3 regions of the Pseudoalteromonas ulvae UL12 genome follow, and region 3 is predicted to be linked to each of the others. Evidence: predicted binding sites of a transcription regulator. Region 3 holds the regulator's gene; each other region holds the start of a gene.

Region 1 (8,242 bases), on a different contig from region 3:
AAAGCTGCCGCTTCGCAGCAAGGTGAATCAGTGGGTGTAAAGGTGTTAGGTGTTGTGGAAAGTGATAAGCCATTGCAAATTGAATTTAATCCAAACCACCCGATGGCTGATAAAGACGGCTTTATTTATAAATCGAATGTGAATGTGGTTGAAGAGATGGCCAATATGATCTCTGCGTCAAGAGCTTATCAGACCAATGTACAGGTGGCGGATGCTGCTAAAAGTATGCTGAGCAAAACAATCATGCTTGGTCAGCGTTAATAGGAGTGTGCAATGTTTAATCCTATAAATGGTTCACAAAGCAGCAGCTTTGTAGACAGTTTAAAAAATACAAAAGAAGAGAAAATTCAAACAGCTGAAGAAGCGAATGAATTATCTCAACAGGATTTCTTCACATTGATGACGAAGCAGCTCTCGATGCAAGATCCGATGAACCCAACAGACAATGAAGCCATGATGGCGCAAATGACCAATATGTCGATTGCTGAAGGTGTCAGCAATATGGCGACTAAATTTGATCAATTTGCAGCTTCTATGACTTCAAACCAAGCATTGCAAGCGTCTAGCTTAGTTGGACGAGATGTCTTGATTGATACTCACTATGTGCACAATACCCCAGGTGAAGAAGTCTCAGGTCGTATTGCTCTAGAGCAAGGTGCTTCAGATATCAAAGTTCGTATTGAAGACGAGCGAGGAGTGGTTGTTGGCGAAATTCCTTTACCGGCATCCACGGGTGGAAATCTCGAGTTTAAATGGGATGGGAAAGACTCCAAAGGAAATACAGTTCCTGAAGGCATGTACAAAATTCGTGCTGTAGGCCTAGTGCAAAACGTGCCTGATGAAAATGGGGTACTTAAAGCGCGGCATATTGAATTGCCTGTTCAAGCTCGTTCAAGAGTTGACAGTGTCAGTATGGGGCAAAATGGTACAGGGCTTGTGCTTAACTTTAACGGGTTAGGCAGTGTTAAATTTGAAGATGTTTTAGAAGTCAGTTAATAGGGTAGGTTAATTATGTCATTCAATATCGCTTTAAGTGGCTTAAAAGCTGCGCAAAAAGATTTAGATGTTACCGCCAATAACATCGCCAATGTTAATACATATGGTTTTAAAGAGTCGCGAGCTGAATTTGCAGATGTGTTTTCAACTTCTCTATTTTCAAACTCTAAAACGCAAAATGGTGAAGGGGTGTTAACGCAAGATGTTGCCCAACAATTCCATCAAGGGAGCTTATTATTTACATCAAACTCGCTTGATATGGCAATTAGTGGTAATGGTTTCTTTGTTACTACCGATGGTCCGTTAAGCCGTGATTTTACCTATAGCCGTGCAGGTGCTTTTAAGCTCGATAGTGAAAATAGAATTGTCACTTCAGGCGGAGACTTCTTGCAAGGTCTGCCTGTTAACGATGACGGGTCGGTGAAATCAGTGAGCTTAAGCACGACAGCGCCTATTCAAATTCCTGATAGTGCAGGTTCGCCAGCGGCAACGGCTCGAGTGGATATGAGTTTTAATTTAGATTCGAATGCAACTCCGCTTGACCCTTATCAATTTGATCCGACAGATACGTCTACCTACACAGCATCAACCTCGACAGTGATTTATGATTCTTTAGGTAACAGTCGTATAGCCTCTTATTATTATGTTCGAACGGCTGATCCTGCGACAGTTAATGCAGCAGCTCCAGCCCCAAGCCCAGGTTTTGCTGCTGTACCTCCCGCGCCAAACAACACCAATGCTAACTCTTGGGTGATGTTTGCAACGGTGACTGATGATGCTGGGGTGCAACAAAAAGTTGATTTACAACAAGATCCACTAGCAGTTACTGGACCGAACGCAACGACATTTTCATTACGAGATCCTGCAACAGACCCAACAGCAATAACGGGGATGCTGATCCAATTTGATACTTCCGGTGGAGTGGTAGGAGATACGTTCCCTACGCCAAAAACCGAAGCTCTAGGAGCTCCTGGTAATATCACAGGTGCGCCTATTGCGTTACCTTATGAAGGGGCAAATGTGATAACGAATGGGGCTGATCCAGATCAAAATTTAATTATGGTTATGTCAAATCTTACTCAATTCTCATCTGCGTTTGAAGTGACGGCATTGAGTCAAGATGGACAAACGGTAGGTCGTTTAACGGGGATCTCTATTGGCTCGGATGGTTTGATTGAAGCGAAATACTCTAATGGTGACTCACAAGCGATTAGTAAAGTTGCGTTGGTACGTTTTCCAAATGATCAAGGTTTAACGCAAATAGGTAATACAGCATGGACTGCAAGCCAAACATCAGGAGATCCCTTAGCTGGAGAACCTGATTCAGGAACGTTCGGCTCTATTCGCTCGGGTACGCTTGAGCAATCTAACGTTAATTTAACTGGTGAGCTGGTTGATTTAATCACCGCTCAACGAAACTTCCAAGCAAACTCACGTGCGTTAGAAGTTAATAATCAAATTTCTCAGAATATCTTACAGATCCGGTAAGTGTAAATTTATCGGTAAGTTAAATGGCTACCTTAGGGTAGCCATTTTTTTTGGCACTAATATTGCTTTATCAGGTTAAGGTTCAATTTATTGGCGAATAGAAATGGATAAGTTGCTGTATATTTCCATGAGTGGGGCAAAGCAAAATTTAATTGGTGTGTCAGTAAAAGCCAATAATTTAGCAAATGCATCTACGGTTGGTTTCAAAGCTGATTTAGAGCAAGCGCGTTCTATGCAAGCGTTTGGTGAAGGTCATCCGACACGTGTTTTTGCCATGGAAGAGCGTCCAGGATCAAACATGTCCATGGGAGCACTCTCAACAACAGGCCGAAACTTAGATGTCTCAGTCAGTGGCGGTGGTTGGTTTACAGTTCAGGATAACCAAGGTGAAGAAGCATATAGTCGCTCAGGTAATTTGCATATAACCAAAACAGGACAACTGCTAACTGCCCGCGGTGAGCCAATGATTGGTGAAGGCGGGCCGATTATTTTACCTGTCCCAATCGAAAAGATTCAAATCTCAGATGACGGCACAATCCAAGTGCGCCCTCAGGGAGCACCGGCTAATTTCTTAGAGGAAGTGGATCGACTCAAGGTGGTCGTGCCCGAAAACCAAAACTTACTTGAAAAAGGTCTCGATGGATTATTTAGGCCCAAAGACAAAGATGCATTTAATGATTTGTGTGGTTTTTGTGATACAGCACCGAATGTCCGCGTAATGAGCGGTACATTAGAAATGTCGAATGTAAATCCAGTAGATGAAATGGTTGGCATGATTGCGCACCAACGCCAATTTGAATTGCAAGTAAAGATGATGAAAACCGCAGAGAAGATCGACGAAAGTCAAAGTTCTCTAATGCGAATTATTTAATTAATTGACGGAGGATAAATTATGCATCCGGCATTGTGGATAAGTAAAACGGGGCTTGACGCTCAACAAACCGATATAGCGGTTATTTCGAATAATTTAGCCAATGCGAGCACGGTTGGTTATAAAAAAAGTAGGGCTGTATTCGAAGACTTGTTGTACCAGAACATCAATCAACCTGGCGGCCGCTCTTCTCAAGACACCGAAATGCCTTCTGGTTTGATGTTAGGAGCCGGTACAAAAGTTGTGGCAACACAAAAGAATTTTTCTCAAGGAAATATGATCACCACTGATAATTCTATGGACTGGATGATTCAGGGGCAAGGTTTCTTTGAAGTGTTATTACCAGATGGGAGCTTAGCTTATTCTCGTGCAGGTCAATTTACCACTGATGGTGATGGCCGAGTGGTGACATCAGGCGCAGGCTTTCCTGTTCAGCCTGAAATGAATGTCCCCGATGATGCTCAGTCGCTTACGGTATCTCAAGATGGTGAAGTTTCAGTAAGAGTGAGAGGTCAAGCTGATAATGTCGTCATTGGTCAGTTAACGATTTCTGATTTTATTAATCCATCAGGCCTTGAGCCGATGGGACAAAATCTTTTTACAGAAACGGCTGTCAGTGGTGCTCCTATTCAAGGTAACCCAGGAGTTGAAGGGCTCGGTATTATTGTACAAGGCGCGCTTGAAACATCAAATGTGAACACCACTGAAGAGTTAGTGAACTTAATTGAAACACAGCGTATTTATGAAATGAACTCAAAAGTTATTTCATCAGTGGATCAAATGCTGAACTTTATTAATCAGCAGCTTTAATGAGTGGGAGAGGATCATGAAGAATATTCTAGTCTGTTTGAGTACATTACTTTTATCTGTTGGCTGTATGTCGACAGGAAATCGTACTGTGCTGCAAGATGATCCTTACTATAGCCCGATGGTTCCTGAGCCGACGACAGAACAATTGGTGCAAACGGGCTCTTTATTTGATGCTTACACTTCAAATGATTTATACAGTGATAAAAAAGCAGTACGTGTCGGCGATATCATCACTGTAATGCTTAATGAATCGACTCAAGCCTCTAAAAGCGCCAAAACCGAAACAGATAAAGCAACAGACATTGGTCTACAACCTATCGTAGGTTTAGGTGGAAACAACGTTAATATCGGTGGTGAAAGTATTCAGTTGGGATTAACGTCCGATGCCTCTTATAAAGGGGATGCTAAATCTAATCAATCAAATAGTTTAAGTGGCAATATTTCAGTCAATGTGATGCGAGTTTTGCCTAATGGTAACTTGATGATCCGTGGAGAGAAATGGCTCACTCTCAACACTGGTGAAGAGTTTATTCGATTAGAGGGAATTATTCGTGTCTCTGATGTTGCAGCGGATAATACGGTAGAGTCGAATCGTATTGCCAATGCCCGGATCCAATATTCAGGAAAAGGTGACATGCAAGATGCTCAAAGTAGTGGCTGGCTTTCTCGCTTTTTTATGGGCTCTTTATTTCCTTTTTAGGATGTTCGATTATGAAAATATTCAAATATTATACTTACCTTATTTTATTAGCTCTATCGTCAATGAGCTATGCAGAACGCATTAAAGATGTTTCTATGGTTGAAGGGGTACGTGATAATCAGTTGGTTGGATATGGTTTAGTTGTTGGACTACCAGGCACTGGAGAGCAAAGCCGTTTTACTGAACAAACGTTTAAAGCCATGCTCAATAGTTTTGGTATAGCCTTACCTGCCACTTTAAAACCGAAAATTAAAAATGTCGCGGCTGTGGCCGTACACGCTAAACTTCCGCCGTTTGTGAAGCCCGGTCAAACAATTGATGTGACCGTCTCATCTATTGGCAGTGCAGGGAGTTTACGTGGTGGTACATTGTTGCAAACTTTCTTAAAAGGGATTGATGGTAATGTGTACGCGATTGCACAAGGGAGCTTAATTGTCAGTGGTTTAGGAGCTGAAGGGCAAGATGGAAGTCGAATTCTAGTCAATACTCCCACAGTTGGCAGAGTCCCTAATGGTGGTACTGTCGAGCGAGCGGTGGCCAATCCTTTTTCTCAAGGTGACTACATTACCTTCAATCTTCATCGTCCTGATTTCACAACCGCTAAGCGCCTTGCAGATACCATTAACGAACTCGTTGGGCCAAGCTCAGCCAGTGCGATGGATGCAGCTTCGGTAAGAGTTATTGCCCCACGAGATGTATCACAACGTGTTGCGTATTTATCAACGCTCGAAAATCTAGAGTTTAAACCTGCAGATACTTCAGCCAAAATTCTCGTTAACTCACGTACTGGTACGATAGTGATTGGTAAAGATGTCCGACTGCAGCCTGCCGCAATTACCCATGGGGGATTAACGGTGACTATTGCCGAGCAACAAAATGTGTCGCAGCCTAATCCATTTGCTGAAGGCGAAACGGTTGTTACTCAACAAAGTATCATTGATGTATCCCGCGATGATACGCGTGCATTTGTTTTTGATCCCGGCGTGAGTTTAGATGATTTAGTTCGGGCTATTAATGAAGTGGGCGCAGCACCTGGTGACTTAATGGCTATTTTAGAAGCGTTAAAAGAAGCCGGTGCGATCAGCGGACAATTAGTCGTTATCTAAATACAATCCGACTTTTCATAAAAACCCAGTTTTCACTGGGTTTTTATTTTTAATATACTGATAAATAAGCTTATTATTACATTTGTTTTGTTGGCATTTCAATTGCATTGATTAAGGTAATCTTTGGAGTGTCAACAAACTGTTATGAATGAACTTAATCAACAAATGCCCAGTAATTATTTTGACCTAAATAGTCTGAATGATTTACGCCGAGATGCAAAAAACGGCCAAGGCAATGAAAAAGAAGCGCTTCGAAAAGCTGCGCAGCACTTTGAATCTATTTTCATGAATATGCTGTTGCAAAGTATGCGAAAAGCCAACGAAGCATTTGAATCTGATAGTCCTTTCAATAGTCAATCAACCAAATTTTATCAAGACATGCATGATCAGCAGCTGACCATGGAGCTTTCGAGTAATGGCTCGCTTGGGTTAGCTGATTTAATTGTGCAGCAATTGAGCCCAGATTATTCAACCTATCGCCCGGCCTCAGTTCTAAGAGGTAATGGCGATCTAGGCACTCAGAGTCAGAACATGAGTGATATGAGCGTGCCACCATCGAAAAAAAACCTACCTAGTTGGGTTGATGAACAGTTTTCAGTTGCAAATATACAAGCACAAAGTGCATCAAATAATACAGCTAGCCAGATTAAACCTGAGCCTATTACCCGCTTTGATTCTCCAGAGTCATTTATTCAAAAATTATGGCAAAAGGCGAAGGTGGCAGGGGAGAAACTTAACCTCAATCCAGCCGCGATGATTGCCCAAGCTGCACTTGAAACAGGTTGGGGAAAGCATGTAATTACAGCGCCTAATGGTCAATCTAGTAATAATTTATTCAATATAAAAGCAGGTGGTAATTGGCAGGGTGACTCAGTCAAAAAAGTCACATTGGAGTTTGAAGATGGCGTTGCAGTCAAGAAGAACGCAGCTTTCAGAGCGTATGACAGTATTGAAGAAAGCTTTGATGATTTTGTGAATTTTTTAAGTTCAGGGAGTCGTTATCAAGAGGCACTCAAGTCAACCGGCAATATGGAGCAATTTTTGCATAAGTTACAACAAGCAGGTTACGCAACTGATCCAAATTATGCGAAAAAAATTATCGGCATCCTCAATAGTGAAGGGCTGCAGCAGGGGATCAGTCGCATGTTAAGTAACGACGTTGCAAACATTACGGAGTGATAACGAATGAGTTTTGGAATTTTAGGCACAGGTGTTTCAGGCTTAGCAGCCGCTCAAAAAGGGCTCGACACCACAGGCCATAATATTGCCAATGTGAACACGGCTGGTTATAACCGTCAAACAGTTGAGCAAATTTCAACGGTGGGTATCCCTTTTGGTGGTGTGTACTTAGGAAATGGAACCCAGATTTCTTCAATTTCTCGTTCATTTAATGAATTTTCTTACAGCGAAGTTATTTATAACAAGAGCCAATTTAATTACAACAATACTCAAACGGTTAATGCTGGGCGTTTAGATAACTTCCTTGCAAACACCGATACAGGGATCACCAAAAGTATTGAGGAAGCCTTTAATTCTATCAATGGTGTCACTGAAGATCCGACCATTATTTCTGCAAGAAATGTATTTTTAAGTACCGCAGAGTCAGCTGCGAAACGATTTAATAATATGTTTACCGAGGTGGAGCAGCAACATCTTGGCAATATCAACCAAGAAATAGAAACGACCGTTGCGGCTATTAATGAAATAAGTACACGAATTGCTCAGCTTAATGGTGAAATCGCGGTGGCGAACTCGGTGGCTGAGAATGGCTTCCCAGCCAATGATTTACTTGATAAGAGAGAGCTTTTAATTAGTCAGCTTAGCGAACGAGTTGAAGTTAACATTATCGATTTGCCTGATGGTACCATAAATTTAACTGTGGGTACTGGTTTGACGCTCGTTGCCGGGACGTTTCCGGTTCCTTTATCAGTAGAACGAAATGAATTTGATACAAACAAATTAGAAATTGGTATTTCTCCAACTCCTGGTGCACCTAAAAAGTCGATTGTGACAGATCAAATTGATGGTGGCTCACTGGGAGGGTTATTCAAAATTAGAGAAGAGCTTCTTTTACCTGCAATTCGTGAAATGGGCAAAATCTCAATTGCTTATGCAGATGCGTTTAATCGTCAGCAGTCGTTAGGCCGTGATTTGAATGGCGCACAAGGAACCAATTTATTTAAAGATATCAATGATCCTCAAACCGCTTTATCAAGAACACTTAATTCTCGAAATAACCCAGTTGGAACAGACTTTTCAATCAATATTACC
Region 2 (8,242 bases), on a different contig from region 3:
TAGCAAGTTGGGGGACGATGGCTTGCAAACTATTATGTCAGAGCTTACAAAAGGACAATCGTTTGATGCATCACTCAATACCGCAGCCAGCGGGCAATGGACAAATGAAGCTGCTTTTTTTACAGATATGATGACAACAGGGGATGATGCTGCTAACCCCGCAAAAACGAGACTGCAATTATATGTCGAAGCCGAAATGGATCTCACTAACTTAGACAATGGTGCGCTGGGAGGGCGAGATGCATCTCGGGGTGAAATTAGAGAAAATACGATGCAAGGGACAGGTAGTGGTCGCTTAGATGGAACAAAGGGATTTCGAGAATATTTAATTCTAAACGATAGTGACAGTACTATTGCTGATTTTGATGTCGGTGCGACTTACAATACCCCTTCAGGAGGCGAAATCTTACTCGAAGACTATGATGTTGGGGTAAAAGGAGCTGGAGGCGAATTTGTTACGTTACAAATTGGAGCAAATTCTCAGCAATTTATTGGGTTTACATTGGGGTCATTTAATTCTAAGAATTTGGGACTTGAACAAGCAGAGCTCATTGAGCAACCGCAATTTGCGATTTTTGCAGTTGATGATGCCTTAGTGATCGTCGATAAACAGCGAGCGGTTTTGGGGGCGAGTATGAATAGGCTCGATAAAACGATTAATATTTTGGAAAATATTGTTGAAAACTCGTCCGCGAGTCGGGCGCGGATTAGAGATACCGATTTTGCCACACAGACAGCAGAATTAACGAAAAACCAAATAACTCAACAAGCTGCAACATCACTTCTTGCGCAAGCTAATCAGGTGCCACAACTGGCGTTATCATTGCTTCAATAAAGTGCCTTTTATTTTTCTTCTCTTCACGGTTTAGGCTATGCTTAGTTAAATGGAGGGAACATTATGAAACCTATCTCTGCTAATATTTCTATCAATCCAACGCTCAATAAAATTGCATCGAGCCAAGAAAAAATCTCATCAGGTGAGAAAATCAACAGCGCGAAAGATGATGCAGCTGGATTACAAATATCGAATAAGTTACTGACTCAATTAAACTCTCTGGAAAACCAAACTCGCAATGCTAACGATGCCGTGTCTTACTATCAAGTTGCAGACGCTGGTCTTTCAGGCGTGCAAGATGCTGCGCAGCGTATTAATGAATTAAGTATCCAAGCAGCAAATGGCACACTGGGTTCGAGTGAGCGTCAAGCGATTCAACAAGAAATACAAGGCTTACAAGAGCAAGTAGGTACCATTGCGACTGACACCCAATTTGCTGGTCAGGCAGTGTTTGGCAATTCAAGTAACACACTTTCTAATTCAATCGCGTTGGATAGCGAAACGCTAGTGAAAGCTGTGTCTGAGATTGATGTCACTTCAGCAGTCGGGGCACAACAAGCAATAGCGCAAAGTGAAGCCGTGCTTGAACAAGTCGGGGCGGGGCGCACAAGTATTGGAGCATTACAAAACCAGCTTTTGTCTGATATTGAAGTACAACAAAGTAGCCGCCAAGCGAATTCGCAATCTTATTCAAGAATTAAAGATACTGATATCGCTGCAGAAGTCAGTGAACAAGTTAAAAATAAAATGCAACTTGAAACAATGCTTGCTCTTAAAGCGCAAGGTAATCTAGAAGCTGGATTGTTGCAAAAGTTGCTTTAACGGCCCAGTCAATAAAACGTCAAAAAAATGATGCTGACGTCAAAAATTTGCCACTTTGACTTGCATATAGGGTTCAACACCTTACAATCTATATAATAATTATAAATGCAGTGCTGTAAGCATGAACCCAGACAACATAATTTTAATTCTTGATGAAAATCAGCAACGAGCTCATGGGCTTTCTGCTTCATTAACGTTTATAAATGAATCCAATAAATTGGTAACAAGTGAAAATTATAGCCAATTTGTTCAGCCTACCGATTGTGTGACTGCATTTATTCTGGGTGCTTCGATGTCTATCGATCACGAAAGCTTTATTAAAGAAAACCCCGCCATTCCTTTTTTGTTAATTGGTGAAACGCTAAAGCCCTTACTTGCGATTGCCAATGTCGTGGGGTTGATATGTGAGCCGTTTAATTATTCAGTTACAACGCAGCTCATCCATGATTGCCAAGAATATCAACGCCTAATTCCAGGCAAAGCGCGCCAAGATGAAGATAACCGTCGTTTTGATGGTTTTGTCGGTGAAACACAAGTTGTCCAACAAATTCGCTTTTTAATTAGCCAAGTCGCTAAAACCGATGCAAATGTCTTGATCTTAGGTGAATCTGGCACGGGTAAAGAAGTGGTGGCACGAAATGTTCATTTACTTTCAAACCGTGCTGATGGCCCTTTTGTTCCCGTCAATTGTGGTGCAATTCCGGGTGAATTACTCGAAAGTGAGTTATTTGGTCATGAAAAAGGCGCATTCACTGGGGCAATTTCTGCGAGAAAAGGGCGATTTGAACTGGCGCAAGGAGGGACGCTCTTTTTAGATGAAATCGGTGATATGCCTTTGCAGATGCAAGTTAAATTACTGCGAGTCTTACAAGAGCGAACTTATGAACGTGTCGGTGGGACCAAACCAATCAACGCAGATGTGCGTATTATTGCTGCAACTCATCGAAACCTTGAAGAGATGATTGAAGCTGGGCGTTTTCGTGAAGATTTATATTATCGGCTCAATGTCTTTCCAATCGAAAACCCTTCATTACGAGATCGTAAAGACGATATTCCACTGCTGTTAAAAGAAATGATGAAACGCAACATTGCGCAAGGGGGCGCGAGCGCTAAGTTCACCGAACGTGCAATGTTATCGTTACAAGAACACGATTGGCCCGGTAATGTGCGTGAGCTGGCCAATCTGGTTGAGCGTATGGTGATTATGTTTCCTGAGAAGGTGGTTGATGCTGCAGATTTACCGAAAAAATATCAGCATGTCGACCTTGATGCATATATCCCTGAATACCCTGAGGAAATTCTTGAACGCCAAGCACTTAATGATATCTTTAGCGCAGGTTTTGGTGATTACTCATCAGATGACGACGACGAGCTAGATTCTGGTTTTTCATCTACGGATAGCACGTTTGGCTTGCTCCCTGATGAAGGGATGGATTTGAAAGAGTATCTGGCTGATCTTGAAATCAACCTGATAAGCCAAGCACTTGAGCGTTATGATTATGTCGTCGCGCGCGCAGCAGAAGTGTTAGGTGTGAGGCGCACCACTCTGGTCGAAAAAATGAAAAAATATAACCTCAATAAAGATTAATCAACCTCGTTATTTTAGCAGGAGTCATCTCGTATATAGCGGTGGCTCTTTTGTTAAATTGTCTCTTGTCAGTAAATTGACACTCCAAACATCTAGTGCAACACATTGAAAATTAGCGATTTATTTTTGGCACGATCTCTGCTTTGACTAGTTAATCTAGAAAAGAGTTGGCGACAAAAATTATGGCATTAGCACATGTTTATCGAAGTGATTTCAATCAAACTCAATATAACCCTTGTTTATTGCAAGAATCTTATATTGGTGAGTTAAGTGAGTTGCGCCAGCAAGCAAGCTGGCTAGGTCATTTAGTTGATACACTTCCTGCTGGCGTTATTGTTCTTGATGGTCGCGGAATGATTGCCAAAGCCAATCAAATCGCAATTAGTATGCTTGGCGAGCCTTTAGAAGGTGAAAAATGGCTAACAGTAATTCAGCGCTCATTTTCTCCCCGTCAAGACGATGGTCACGAAGTCTCATTGAGAGATGGCCGTCGTGTGAAGCTTGAAATTTCAGCTCTTTCTCCTGAACCTGGTCAGCTTATTTTAATGACTGACTTAACTGAAACACGTCGATTACAAGAGCGCCTAGCACACATGCAGCGTTTAGGTGCGCTTGGAAAGATGGTTGCTTCGCTCGCACATCAAGTACGTACTCCCTTATCTGCGGCGATGTTATACGCTGCTAATTTAGGAAATAAAGCATTAACAGGTGATGCAAAGAGTAGTTTTCATACTAAGTTAATGTCGCGCTTAAAAGATCTCGAAACACAAGTGAACGACATGCTGTTATTTGCTAAAAGTGGCGAACAACAGGTTGTTGAAAAAGTGTCGCTGCAGCAACTACTGAGCGAAGTCAAAGCTGGCTCAGAAGCGATGATGAATTTAAATCATGCACAATTGACCATTGAATTGCCAGAACCTGATATTGAAATTACAGGCAATAAAACAGCCTTGGCAGGGGCGATTGGTAATCTTATCCATAACAGTGTTCAAGTGATCGGAAAAGGCGCCAAAGTCACCTTAAGTGCAAAGCGCGATGAGCATGTGGTTAACAGTGTGACCATTTCCGTGTCCGATAATGGCCCAGGTGTCCCCGATGAACTGAAAAGCAAAATATTTGAACCATTTTTTACGACTCGTAGCCAAGGTACAGGCTTAGGGCTTGCTGTTGTGAGCTCTATTGCGGCAAGTCATCAAGGGCGGGTCAGTCTTAAAGATAATCCTGATTGCGGAAGCACGTTTAATATTCATTTACCTGTATTTCCAACTGCTGATACTTCGGAGGAAGCATGAACGAGAATACCATTTTAGTTGTCGAAGATGATGCTGGCTTAAGAGAAGCATTGATCGACACCCTTGAGCTGGCAGGCATTGCCTGTATTGAAGCTGATTGTGCAGAAACAGCATTAATGACGCTGAAAAAAACCAAAGTGTCGTTAGTGGTGAGTGATGTGCAAATGGGCGCTATGTCTGGAATTGATCTTTTGAAAAGCATTAAGCTTAATTATCCAGAGTTACCAGTATTAATGATGACAGCGTATGCCACGATTGACGATGCCGTTGAAGCAATGCGCTTAGGTGCGATTGACTACATGGCTAAGCCGTTTGCACCACAGGTATTACTCAATATGGTCAGTCGATACTTACCAGAAAAAGAGAAAGAAACTGAGGGGCCTGTTGTTGAAGATCCAAGTAGTCTTGCACTGCTTGAGCTTGCTCAAAAAGTAGCTCGCTCTGAAGCATCAGTGATGGTGATGGGGCCAAGTGGCTCAGGCAAAGAAGTGTTAGCGAGATATATCCATGATCATTCCGATCGCGCTGATGAGGCTTTTATCGCTATTAACTGCGCTGCAATTCCTGAAAATATGCTGGAATCAACTTTGTTTGGTTATGAAAAAGGTGCCTTTACCGGCGCTATTCAAGCGTGTCCTGGGAAATTTGAGCAAGCGCAAAAAGGCACTATTTTATTGGATGAAATCACTGAAATGGATTTGAGCTTGCAAGCAAAACTATTACGTGTATTGCAAGAGCGCGAAGTTGAAAGACTGGGTAGCCGTAAGACTATTTCCCTTGATGTTCGAGTACTTGCAACAAGTAACCGGGATCTAAAACAAGCGGTTGCTGATGGGGTTTTTCGTGAAGATCTATATTATCGGCTGAATGTTTTCCCACTGGAATGGCTGCCACTCAAAGATCGCCCAGAAGATATCATTCCACTGGCCAAGCACCTGATTGCTCGTCATTGCCTCAAAGCGAAACAACCTCTGGTCGAATTGACTGAAGCAGCGCAAGATAAGCTTTATATGCATCAGTGGCCTGGTAATGTGCGTGAGCTGGATAATGTTATTCAGCGTGCATTGATTTTACAGCATGACGATATTATTGATGAAGATGCGGTTTATTTAGAAACCTTAAAGCCAAAACTGGTCAGTGCCACGATTGTGGAGCCGCTAGATTTAAATGGCGCAACAAGTTTTAAAGATGAGCTAAAAGATCAAGAAAATAAAATTATTCTTGATGCGCTCGAGGCCTGCCAAGGCAGCCGTAAAGAAGTGGCAGATAAACTTGGGATTAGCCCACGGACTTTGCGGTACAAATTAGCCAAAATGCGTGATGCAGGGATCAGTGTTCCAGCCTAACCGCGACGGTATCTCATCGATAAAGAGAAGAAGCCAGCTATGCTGGCTTCTTTGTTGTCAAAACTTTGGCGATCAGAAAAAACCTCGCCAAACTATATTTAACTTGTTGTAAAGTAGGGTTTTTTAAACTTGGTACGATGATTGCTTTTTCGAATAATAGTTAAGTTTATTTTTCGAGAATAATATGAACGTATCAGGCAATACACTTTTACAAGAAATGCAGTCAATTGCATTCGAGGCTGGCAACACTGTTGGCAATCAACTTCCTATTAAAGAATCTTCAAGTGCAGAGTTCAGCAGCCTGCTAAAAAATGCACTCGATACAGTCAATGAATTACAACAAGACTCAAAGCAAAAAGTCACCGCTGTTGAAATGGGTGACCGCCGAGTGTCGCTTGCTGAAGCGATGATAGCCTCACAAAAATCGTCAGTTGCATTTGAAGCGACCGTTCAGGTTCGTAATAAATTAGTCGAAGCTTATAAAGATATCATGAACATGCCTGTTTAGGCGTGATGGAGTAAGATTGTGACGCAAGATAATCAAACAACAGACCTCGCATTAGCCAACCCAGGTGGTGGCATGATGGCCAGTGAGGACACAAATGACAATGAGCAAGAGCAAAAGTCTGGCTTCTTGGGTGCGTTAAGTGGCGTTGATGTATTACGTCAAGTCACTTTGGTTATTGCGTTAACAATTTGCTTAGCGATAGCTGTTTTTATCATTATTTGGGCTCGCCAACCGGATATGCGCCCACTTGGAAAAATGCCGACAGAAGAGTTAATTCAAACGTTGGATTTTCTTGATGCACAAAAAATTGAATATTCGCTAGATGGCAATACTGTGTATGTGCCTGAAAGTAATTATCAAGACATAAAATTGATGATGACCCGAGAGGGGCTTGACCATTCACCAAACTCAGGCACTGATATCTTAATGCAAGATATGGGGTTTGGGGTCAGTCAGCGGTTAGAGCGGGAGCGGCTTAAGCATAGTCGCGAGCAACAACTTGCGCGCACGATTGAAGAATTACAAAACGTGGTTCGTGCAAAAGTATTGTTGGCTATCCCAAAAGAAAATGTCTTTGCGCGCAGAGAAAAGTCCCCTTCTGCCACTGTCGTACTTACATTAAAGCGTGGCCGGATCTTAAATGGTGAAGAAGTTGATTCAATTGTCGATATAATCGCCTCTGCGGTTCAAGGGCTGGAGCCTGCACGTGTAACAGTCACAGATCAAAATGGACGTTTATTAAATTCAGGTTCACAAAACTCATTAGCCGCTCGTTCTAGAAAAGAATATGAAGTAGAGCGTAAACGCGAGCAAGAATACTTAGAAAAAATTGACTCAATCATGATCCCTATCGTTGGGTTAGGTAACTATACTGCTCAAGTTGATTTGGTGATGGATTTCAGCTCGGTAGAAGAAACACAAAAACGTTACAACCCAGATTTACCCGCCGTTAGAAGTGAAATGACCCGTGAAGAAAATAATATAGGCGGTTTAGCCGTTGGGATCCCTGGTGCATTAAGCAATCAACCGCCAGTCAATTCGGCCATACCAGAGCAAGCAAATGGTGGCAGCGCCAGTGCTAGTGCGCCGAGCCGTAATCATAAAGAAGCGACGCGAAATTATGAACTTGATACGACGATTTCCCATAAGCGCCAACAAACGGGTGTAATTAGAAGGATCAGTGTCTCAGTGGCCCTCAATTATAATACTGTAGCAGGTGCTGAAGGCGCCGATGCAACCAGAGAGCCACGAACACAGCAAGAACTTGCCAATATTCGTCGCTTACTCCAAGGTGGGATCGGTTTTGATATGCAACGAGGTGATGCACTCGAAGTGGTGACAGTTCCGTTTGTTCAAGAGTACATCGAAGCTGCAGAAGAATTACCGCTTTGGGAGCAACCGTGGTTCTTCAAGATTGCACGCTTAGTGATGGGTGCGTTAGTGATTATTGTCTTGATTGTTGCGGTTGTTCGTCCAATGCTTAAGAAACTAATCTACCCAGATGATACATTAGAGAGTTATGATGATGATGCAATGAGCTCAGGTGTCGATATTGGTGACAGCACTCTTGATATGCTCAATCAAACATTTGATGAATCTGCCGTGGGCTTTGCACCAGATGGTACCTTGCAATTACCAGACTTACATGGTGATGATGATTTACTTAAAGCGGTTCGTGCCTTGGTGGCGAATGAACCAGAACTCTCCTCTCAAGTTGTGAAAGCGTGGTTAACTGAAGATGACTGATCAAGAAGCAAAACAAGGATTTGACGTTGATAAGCTCGATGGGGTTGAAAAAGCATCCATCCTCTTACTGAGCTTATCAGAAGAGGATGCAGCGCAAATACTCAA
Region 3 (8,242 bases):
AACATCTTACTTGTCCTTGGTTTAACCGCACTACTTAAACCTTTAAGTGTCTCATCTGGCATCCTCAAACGTGAGATGCCAATCCTGATTCTTGTGTCTGTTGGTGCGTGGTATATTTTTTCTGATAATTATTTTTCCGCTCTCGAAGGCTACGCGCTATTAATCGCTTTTGTTATTTTCATTGGCGGCCTGATTTTTATTTCCACTCGCCAAAGCGAAATTGATGATCCGCTGGTCGCTGAAGCTTGTGAAGATGTCCCTCAAGATGTGAGCAATCTTTCTGCAATTGCTTGGCTTGTGGTTGGTATTATTATGCTCCCAATTAGCTCCCACTTTTTAATTGAGTCCGCAGTCGATATTGCTAAATACTTTGGTTTAAGTGATTTAGTCATCGGCTTAACCATTATTGCTATCGGCACCAGCTTACCTGAGCTAGCGGCTTGTATTGCTGGAATACTAAAGGGGGAAGATGATTTAGCGTTAGGAAATATCATTGGCTCTAATATTTTCAATATATTGGCTGTATTATCCCTTGCAGGCATCATTAATCCTTCAATAATTGACCCAGCAGCTGCCAATAGAGATGCCATTATCATGTTACTGGCGACGTTTGCACTGGTCGCTATGAGCTTAAGCATTCGAGGCACACGCCGCATCAATCGTGCTGAAGGCGCAATTCTTGTGATAAGTTTTGCCGCCTATCAATATTTCATTTTTTCTCAAGTTGCGTAAAGGCACTAAATCATGGCTGCAGAATTTATCGCCTGCGCGCAGCGGGTACTCAAAATTGAACAACAAGCAATTGAGCAATTAGCACAATATTTAAACGCTGATTTTGAACAAGCATGTGAAATAATGTTCAAATGCACGGGCCGCATTATTGTTGTCGGTATGGGCAAGTCGGGTCACATTGGCAACAAAATCGCGGCAACCCTTGCTAGCACAGGTAGCCCTGCATTTTTTGTTCACCCTGGGGAAGCAAGCCATGGTGATTTAGGTATGATCACTAAAGAAGATGTGGTTTTACTGATTTCAAATTCAGGCGAGACAAACGAGATACTCAGCATAGTACCAGTAATCAAACGATTAGGCGCCTCAATGATTGCCATGACAGGCAATACGACCTCTTCACTCGCCAAGCTTGCTAACGTACACATTTGCATCAAAGTTGAACAAGAGGCCTGCCCTTTAGGTTTAGCGCCAACAGCGAGCACAACTGCAACATTAGTGATGGGCGATGCCCTTGCTGTTGCATTGCTTGAAGCGAGAGGGTTTACTGCTGATGACTTTGCACTTTCACACCCTGGTGGCAGTTTAGGCCGACGTCTATTATTGACCGTAAAAGATATTATGCATGCAGGCGATAGCCTACCTGTGGTCAATGAGCATGATATTATTCGAAATGCATTACTAGAAATTTCAGCCAAAGGGCTCGGCATGACCGCAATCGTTAATACTCAGGGTGAATTGACTGGGTTATTTACCGATGGTGACTTACGCCGTATTTTAGAACAAAGAATAGATATTCATACCACTGAAATCTCGACCGTAATGACCAAACGGTGCACCACCGTATATCAGGATATACTCGCAGCAGAAGCACTTAATATTCTTGAACAAAAACGCATCAATGGCCTATTAGTGATTGATAACTGCAATCGACCTATTGGCGCATTTAATATGCAAGACCTACTCAAAGCTGGGGTGATTTAATGACTTTTGATCAGCTGTACCAACCCATAAGTTCAGACGTATTCAATAAAGCATCACACGTTAAACTCTTAATTTGTGATATTGATGGCGTATTCTCTGATGGCCGTATTTACCTAGGCAATCAAGGCGAAGAGCTCAAAGCCTTTAACACCAAAGATGGTTTTGGCATTAAATCACTGATAAACAGTGGCGTTGCAGTAGCTGTTATTACTGGCAGACAATCGACTATTGTCGAGCAGAGAATGAAAAGCCTCACAGTTCCTTACATCTACCAAGGCCAAGAAGATAAAATTGTTGCTTATGAAGATTTAAAAGCACGGTTAAACCTTACTGATGGCCAAATCGCCTATATTGGTGATGATAGTCCCGATTTACCAGTCATGGAAAAAGTTGGCTTTTCTGTTGCGGTGCAAGATGCCCACCCGCTCGTTAAATACCAATCTGACTATACCACCTTACTTCCTGGTGGATTTGGGGCTGTTAGGGAGCTCACCGACTTATTGATGCTTAGTCAAGGCATTAGCTTAGGTGTAAAAGGAACCAGCGCATGAATTCGGCTCGCCTAATCATTAGTGTCTTATTTTTAGTCCTAATGACGTGGCTTTGGTATCCATATTTTACTCAGCCGCAACAAAAACAAACACACAAAAAAGCACAGGTAGCCACACCTGATTACATTGCCACTGAACTTAGGCAAACAGTGTTTGATATTAATGGCAAAATTAGTCATAAAGTTGCAGCCACTAAGATGGAACAATATCAAGAGTTAGGGTTTACTCACTTTAGCCTGCCTATTTTCACGCTTTATTCAGAAAAAGGGGTCTGGACAATCAACGCCTCTGAAGCAACACTCTACGATAGTAAAATACTCATATTGGAAGGGAATGTTGAGGCAATTAATTTAGATAAAACCGCCATGCTACAAACAATACAAGCCGACTATTTTGAAGTGGATATTAATCAATCGACCATGAATTCAGAGCGGCCAGTGACCATTACAGGACCGAATATCTTAATCAAAGGTAAAGGACTAATCGCTAACTTTGAAACCGAAGTTATTGAACTCATTAACCATACACAGACCATTTATTATGACCAATAAAATCATACTCATGCTTACATTGTTGGGTGTGAGCTTGTTTACTCAAGCCGCACAACCTAATTCAAAAGTAATCATTGATGCAGACAACCAAAAAGCAGATATAAAACGAAATGTGATTATATTTGATAAAAACGTTGAAATTACCCATGACAAACGAAAAATTAAAGCTGATTTTTTAGAGGCTTACCGCAGAGCTGAGCTAGGAGAAAATAAACAACTGCTTGTCGCTAAAGGCAACCCAGCATCCTACGTTGAAACACTTGAAGATGGCACAGTGATCACCGCAAGTGCAAATGAAATCAGCTACGATGTCGCTACTGAAATATTACTTATCTCAGGTAATGCAACCATCACTCAAAGCGGCCAAAAAATGAGTGCAGAAAAAATCACCTATGACATAAAACAGCAGCTCATTAGTGCCGTCAAAGACGAAAACTCCTCACAACGCGTTCGCACTATTTTAACGCCGTCTGAAAAGGATAAAAAATGACCACTCTCAACGCCAAGCAACTTGCCAAAAGTTATAATGGCCGACAAGTGGTCAAAAACGTAGGGCTAAGCGTTAAAGCTGGCAGCATTGTCGGATTACTTGGTCCCAATGGTGCTGGAAAAACCACCACTTTTTATATGATCGTTGGTTTAGTTCCTAGTGATAAAGGCTTGATTACAATCGATGAAGAAGATATCACTTTACTTCCCATGCATAGCCGAGCAAGAATGGGCATAGGTTACTTGCCACAAGAGTCCTCTATATTCAGGAAGTTAACTGTTTATCAAAACATCATGGCTATTTTGGAAACACGTAAAGAACTCAACAGAGCGCAACGAGAAGAACAACTCGATAACCTATTAGAAGAATTTAATATCTGTCATATTCGAGATAGCCAAGGCATGGCTTTATCTGGTGGAGAACGCCGTCGTGTTGAAATTGCACGCGCGCTGGCCGCTAACCCTAAGTTTATCTTGCTCGATGAGCCCTTTGCCGGTGTCGATCCGATATCAGTGATAGATATAAAGAAAATTATTCGTCATTTAAAAAATCGTGGCATTGGTGTGTTAATTACAGACCATAATGTAAGGGAAACTTTAGATGTTTGTGAAACAGCTTACATTGTTTCTCACGGTGAGTTAATCGCAACGGGTACTCCTAAAGAGGTACTTGAAAACCAAAAAGTACGTGATGTTTACCTAGGTGAACAATTCAAGCTATAGTTAATTTACTTCATAACTAAGTGCCATTTATTTTAATAACCAAAAGGATTGTTAGACGTAAATGAGGCAATCATTACAACTTCGTCTTGGGCAACAACTTACAATGACCCCACAGTTACAACAAGCAATCCGCTTGTTGCAACTGAGTACTTTAGATTTACAACAAGAAATTCAAGAAGCACTTGATAGCAACCCTCTGCTTGAAGTTGAAGAAGCAGAATATGGCAATGACAATAACAACGATTCAGCCGACTCCCAAAAAGACTCTTCTGACGATCATGAACACACCGCTGAAGTTGAAATAGAATCATCAGATGCATTAAATAAAGACTCCCTTACTGACGAACTCCCCATGGATGTTGGTTGGGATGAATATGTCAGCGCCGGACCCTCTACGTCATCCTCAGGTCCCGCTCCCGACAACGACACTTTATACCAAGGCAGCACATCTGAATCACTGCAAGACTACCTCATGTGGCAACTTCGTTTAACGCCTTTTAGCCCAACAGATGAAGCCATTGCCACAGCGATTGTTGAAGCAATCAATGATCAAGGCTACTTAACCTTATCAACAGAAGATATCTGTGAAAGCATTGGAGAAGGCAGTGATGGCCTTGCTGTAGAGTTAGATGAGGTAGAAGCCGTATTAAAACGTATTCAAGTCTTTGATCCTATCGGTATCGCCGCGCGGGATTTTCCAGAATGCCTGTTAATTCAACTCAATCAGTTTGATAAAAGCACCCCTTGGTTGTCGCACACTAAAGAAATTGTAAAAGAACACATTGAACTTTTAGCTTCTCGCGACTATCGAACCTTAATGAAGAAAACCAAGCTTAAGGAAAATGAGCTAAAAGAAGTCATGGCACTGATTCATAGCCTCAATCCAAAGCCTGCAGATAGCATCAATACCGAGCAACCAGAATATGTTATTCCTGATGTGTCTGTAAAAAAAATAAAAGGTCGTTGGGTGGTTGAGCTAAACTCAGAAAGCATGCCAAAAATCAGAGTAAATGATCAATATGCTGCAATGAGCCGTTCTGTTAAATCGAGCGAAGACAGTCAGTTTATTCGCTCACATTTACAAGAAGCTAAATGGTTTATTAAGAGTTTAGAAAGTCGCAATGATACTCTTTTAAAAGTATCAAACTGCATCGTTCAGCAACAACAAGCTTTTTTTGAACATGGCGATGAAGCGATGAAACCTATGGTACTCAATGATGTTGCTGAAATGGTCGAAATGCACGAGTCTACGATTTCACGTGTCACGACTCAAAAATTCATGCATACGCCACGTGGTATCTATGAATTAAAATTTTTCTTTTCAAGCCATGTCAGTACAGAGAATGGTGGAGAATGCTCATCAACGGCTATTCGAGCATTAATTAAAAAGCTAATCGCTGCAGAAAATCAGGCTAAACCTTTGAGTGATAGTAAAATTGCAGATATATTGGCAGAGCAAGGAATACAAGTGGCGAGACGCACGATAGCAAAATATCGTGAATCTCTCTCTATCCCCCCGTCAAATCAGAGAAAACGTTTGATCTGAGACGTAAAATAGAAGGAAAATGCTTATGCAACTAAATTTAACTGGTCGTCACGTAGAAATAACAGATCCTTTAAGAGACTATGTCACTAACAAATTTGCTAAGCTCGAAAGGCACTTTGATCATATAAATAACGTTCATGTTATTTTGGATATCGAGAAATTAGTCCAAAAAGCAGAAGCAACTCTCCATGTCACCGGTGGTGAATTATTTGCAACGTCCGAGCATCAAGATATGTATGCTGCAATCGATGGCTTGATTGATAAATTAGATCGCCAAGTAATTAAACATAAAGAGAAACTTTCACGCCATTAATCATGAAACTAAATTCTTTTATTTCCAAGGACTGCACCAAAGCCGCAGTCCTTTTTCATAGCAAAAAGCGAATTTTAGAGCATATTAGCTTTGTTGCTCACCAGCAACGCCCCGACTTTTCTGAGCAAGAAATCCTTGGCGCGTTATTGAATCGTGAAAAACTTGGTAGCACAGGCATCGGGCGTGGTATCGCTATACCCCATGGCCGATTAGCTGGACTCGATAAAAGCCTGGCTATTTTAATCGTCAACCAAGAGGCGATTGAATTTGATGCAATAGATAATAAACCTGTCGATATTTTTGTGGCACTGCTCGTACCTGAAGACGAATGTCAAGCTCACCTAAAGACGCTCGCTGCGATAGCTGATAAACTAAAGGACAAGTTATTTTGCAAACAATTACGTCATGCGACTTGCGATGAAGAACTCTACGCGATAATCGATGCAGCGTAATCATCAAGGAGATGTACCGTGCAACTTATTATTATCAGTGGCCGCTCAGGATCAGGAAAATCTGTAGCGTTAAGAGTACTTGAAGATCTTGGCTACTATGCTGTCGATAATATCCCAGTCAACTTACTTCCCTCCCTCGTACGCAGTGTATCTGATAGTTACGATAAGATAGCGGTGAGTATAGACGTACGGAACTTGCCTAAAGATCAGCAAGAGTTTAATGAGATTCTTGAGTATTTACCTGAATTTGCCAACTCATCATTATTTTATCTTGATAGTGACGATCACACACTCATTCGTCGATTCTCTGAAACCAGACGACTACATCCATTATCAATGAATGCACAACCGCTCGATTCTGCCATTAAACAAGAAAAAGTACTGCTTGATGTCGTGGTCAGCCGTGCCGATGTCATAATCGATACAACCGATTTAAGCGTCCATCAATTAGCCGAGTCGATACGCGAGCGTGTGTTAGGCAAAAAAGACAATCAACTTATTATTACGTTTGAATCGTTTGGCTTTAAACATGGTATTCCTAAAAATGCAGATTATGTATTTGACGCCCGGTTTCTGCCGAATCCGCATTGGGAGCCTGAACTAAAACCATTAACAGGCTTAGATCAACCCGTAAAAGATTATTTAGCCAGCCATAGCATAGTGCAAAAATTCACTTGGCAAATCCAAACTTTTTTACAAACGTGGTTACCGCATCTAGAACGAAATAACCGTAGCTATTTAACCATTGCGATTGGCTGTACCGGTGGTCAGCACCGTTCAGTTTATTTAGCCCAAACTCTTGCCGATAGCTTCAGTCGCAGCCACAAAAATGTCAAAGTCCATCATCGCGAACAAGAAAAATAACATGCACTGTGAAGATACGTTTTTAATTCAAAACAAATTGGGTTTACATGCCCGAGCTGCCACAGCATTAGCACAACTAGCTCTGAGTTTTGACGCCAATATTATTTTAGAGCAAGATACTAAAACTGCCGAAGCAGACAGCGTGCTTGCATTAATGTTACTCGAAAGCAGCCAAGGAAAAGAAGTCAAAGTCACCTGTGAAGGACCTGATGCAGAACAAGCGCTGAAAGCCATCGGAGCTTTGATTGCAGATAAATTTAACGAACAAGACTAACTGAAAGTTGATAGCAAATACGCTATACTTAACCAAAATCAATTACTTGCTTAAACACTAATCGCAACATTGCACAACATCAACCTGTTTGACTACACACTAACACTATTACAATAAAGAGCAGCCATGCCAGAAGCCATTGAACAAGATAACACCCAACTAAGATTGCACGAAATAACCCGTGCACTTAACAGTGGTATGTTTGTTCATGTTAGGCGCATGTTGGCACATATGGCCCCGTGTGACATCGCCCTATTACTTGAGTCCTCCCCTCATAAAGGCCGTACTGTACTGTGGCAATTGGTTGACTCAGATCTACAAGGTGACATCCTCGAAGAGCTTTCTGAAGATGTGCGTAATGGCATTATCTCCCAGATGGATCCTGCATTAATCGCAGCCGCAACAGAAGATATGGACGATGATGACCTCGCAGAAATGTTGCGAAGTCTTCCTGACACTATTTATCAAGAAGTTATCGGCTCGATGGCCAGCCAAGACCGAGAGCGTGCTGCATTAGCGCTATCTTACCCAGAAGAGTCTGCTGGTGCCATAATGAACACAGATACTGTGACCATTCGCCCAGATGTCACACTTGATGTTGTTCTTCGTTATTTGCGCCTCAAAGGAGAGCTGCCAGAAGGAACCGATGAATTATACGTTGTTGATAAAGATAATTGCTTTATTGGTGCCGTTTCACTCGCTTTACTCTTAACTCGCAGCCCCGACCTCACCGTTCGAACGGTCATGGATGATCATTGTGAATCTA

The links. The regulator sigma-54, encoded in region 3, starts transcription at its own class of promoters, with help from an activator protein. The targets are predictions, from matches to a motif close to GTTGGCACGNNNNTNGNNT.
Positions count from the first base shown of each region.
Region 1: the regulator sigma-54 is predicted to act here: its motif matches at 6,061-6,079, upstream of flgJ (flagellar assembly peptidoglycan hydrolase FlgJ).
Region 2: the regulator sigma-54 is predicted to act here: its motif matches at 6,012-6,030, upstream of fliE (flagellar hook-basal body complex protein FliE).

Region 1 covers NZ_AQHJ01000027.1:393,368-401,609, reverse strand. The annotation lists gene flgC (flagellar basal body rod protein FlgC) at 1-261, shown strand, start outside; gene PULV_RS09905 (flagellar hook assembly protein FlgD) at 274-996, shown strand; gene flgE (flagellar hook protein FlgE) at 1,012-2,484, shown strand; gene PULV_RS09895 (flagellar basal body rod protein FlgF) at 2,588-3,355, shown strand; gene flgG (flagellar basal-body rod protein FlgG) at 3,377-4,165, shown strand; gene flgH (flagellar basal body L-ring protein FlgH) at 4,182-4,865, shown strand; gene PULV_RS09880 (flagellar basal body P-ring protein FlgI) at 4,877-5,971, shown strand; gene flgJ (flagellar assembly peptidoglycan hydrolase FlgJ) at 6,116-7,150, shown strand; gene flgK (flagellar hook-associated protein FlgK) at 7,157-8,242, shown strand, end outside.
Region 2 covers NZ_AQHJ01000027.1:361,816-370,057, reverse strand. The annotation lists gene PULV_RS09775 (flagellinolysin) at 1-835, shown strand, start outside; gene PULV_RS09770 (flagellin) at 899-1,657, shown strand; gene PULV_RS09765 (sigma-54 dependent transcriptional regulator) at 1,779-3,245, shown strand; gene PULV_RS09760 (sensor histidine kinase) at 3,428-4,537, shown strand; gene PULV_RS09755 (sigma-54-dependent transcriptional regulator) at 4,534-5,883, shown strand; gene fliE (flagellar hook-basal body complex protein FliE) at 6,068-6,391, shown strand; gene fliF (flagellar basal-body MS-ring/collar protein FliF) at 6,410-8,137, shown strand; gene fliG (flagellar motor switch protein FliG) at 8,130-8,242, shown strand, end outside.
Region 3 covers NZ_AQHJ01000033.1:112,449-120,690, reverse strand. The annotation lists gene PULV_RS15995 (calcium/sodium antiporter) at 1-732, shown strand, start outside; gene PULV_RS15990 (KpsF/GutQ family sugar-phosphate isomerase) at 742-1,713, shown strand; gene kdsC (3-deoxy-manno-octulosonate-8-phosphatase KdsC) at 1,713-2,264, shown strand; gene lptC (LPS export ABC transporter periplasmic protein LptC) at 2,261-2,815, shown strand; gene lptA (lipopolysaccharide transport periplasmic protein LptA) at 2,805-3,305, shown strand; gene lptB (LPS export ABC transporter ATP-binding protein) at 3,302-4,027, shown strand; gene PULV_RS15965 (RNA polymerase factor sigma-54) at 4,089-5,573, shown strand; gene hpf (ribosome hibernation promoting factor) at 5,599-5,886, shown strand; gene ptsN (PTS IIA-like nitrogen regulatory protein PtsN) at 5,889-6,338, shown strand; gene rapZ (RNase adapter RapZ) at 6,357-7,202, shown strand; gene PULV_RS15945 (HPr family phosphocarrier protein) at 7,204-7,476, shown strand; gene mgtE (magnesium transporter) at 7,603-8,242, shown strand, end outside.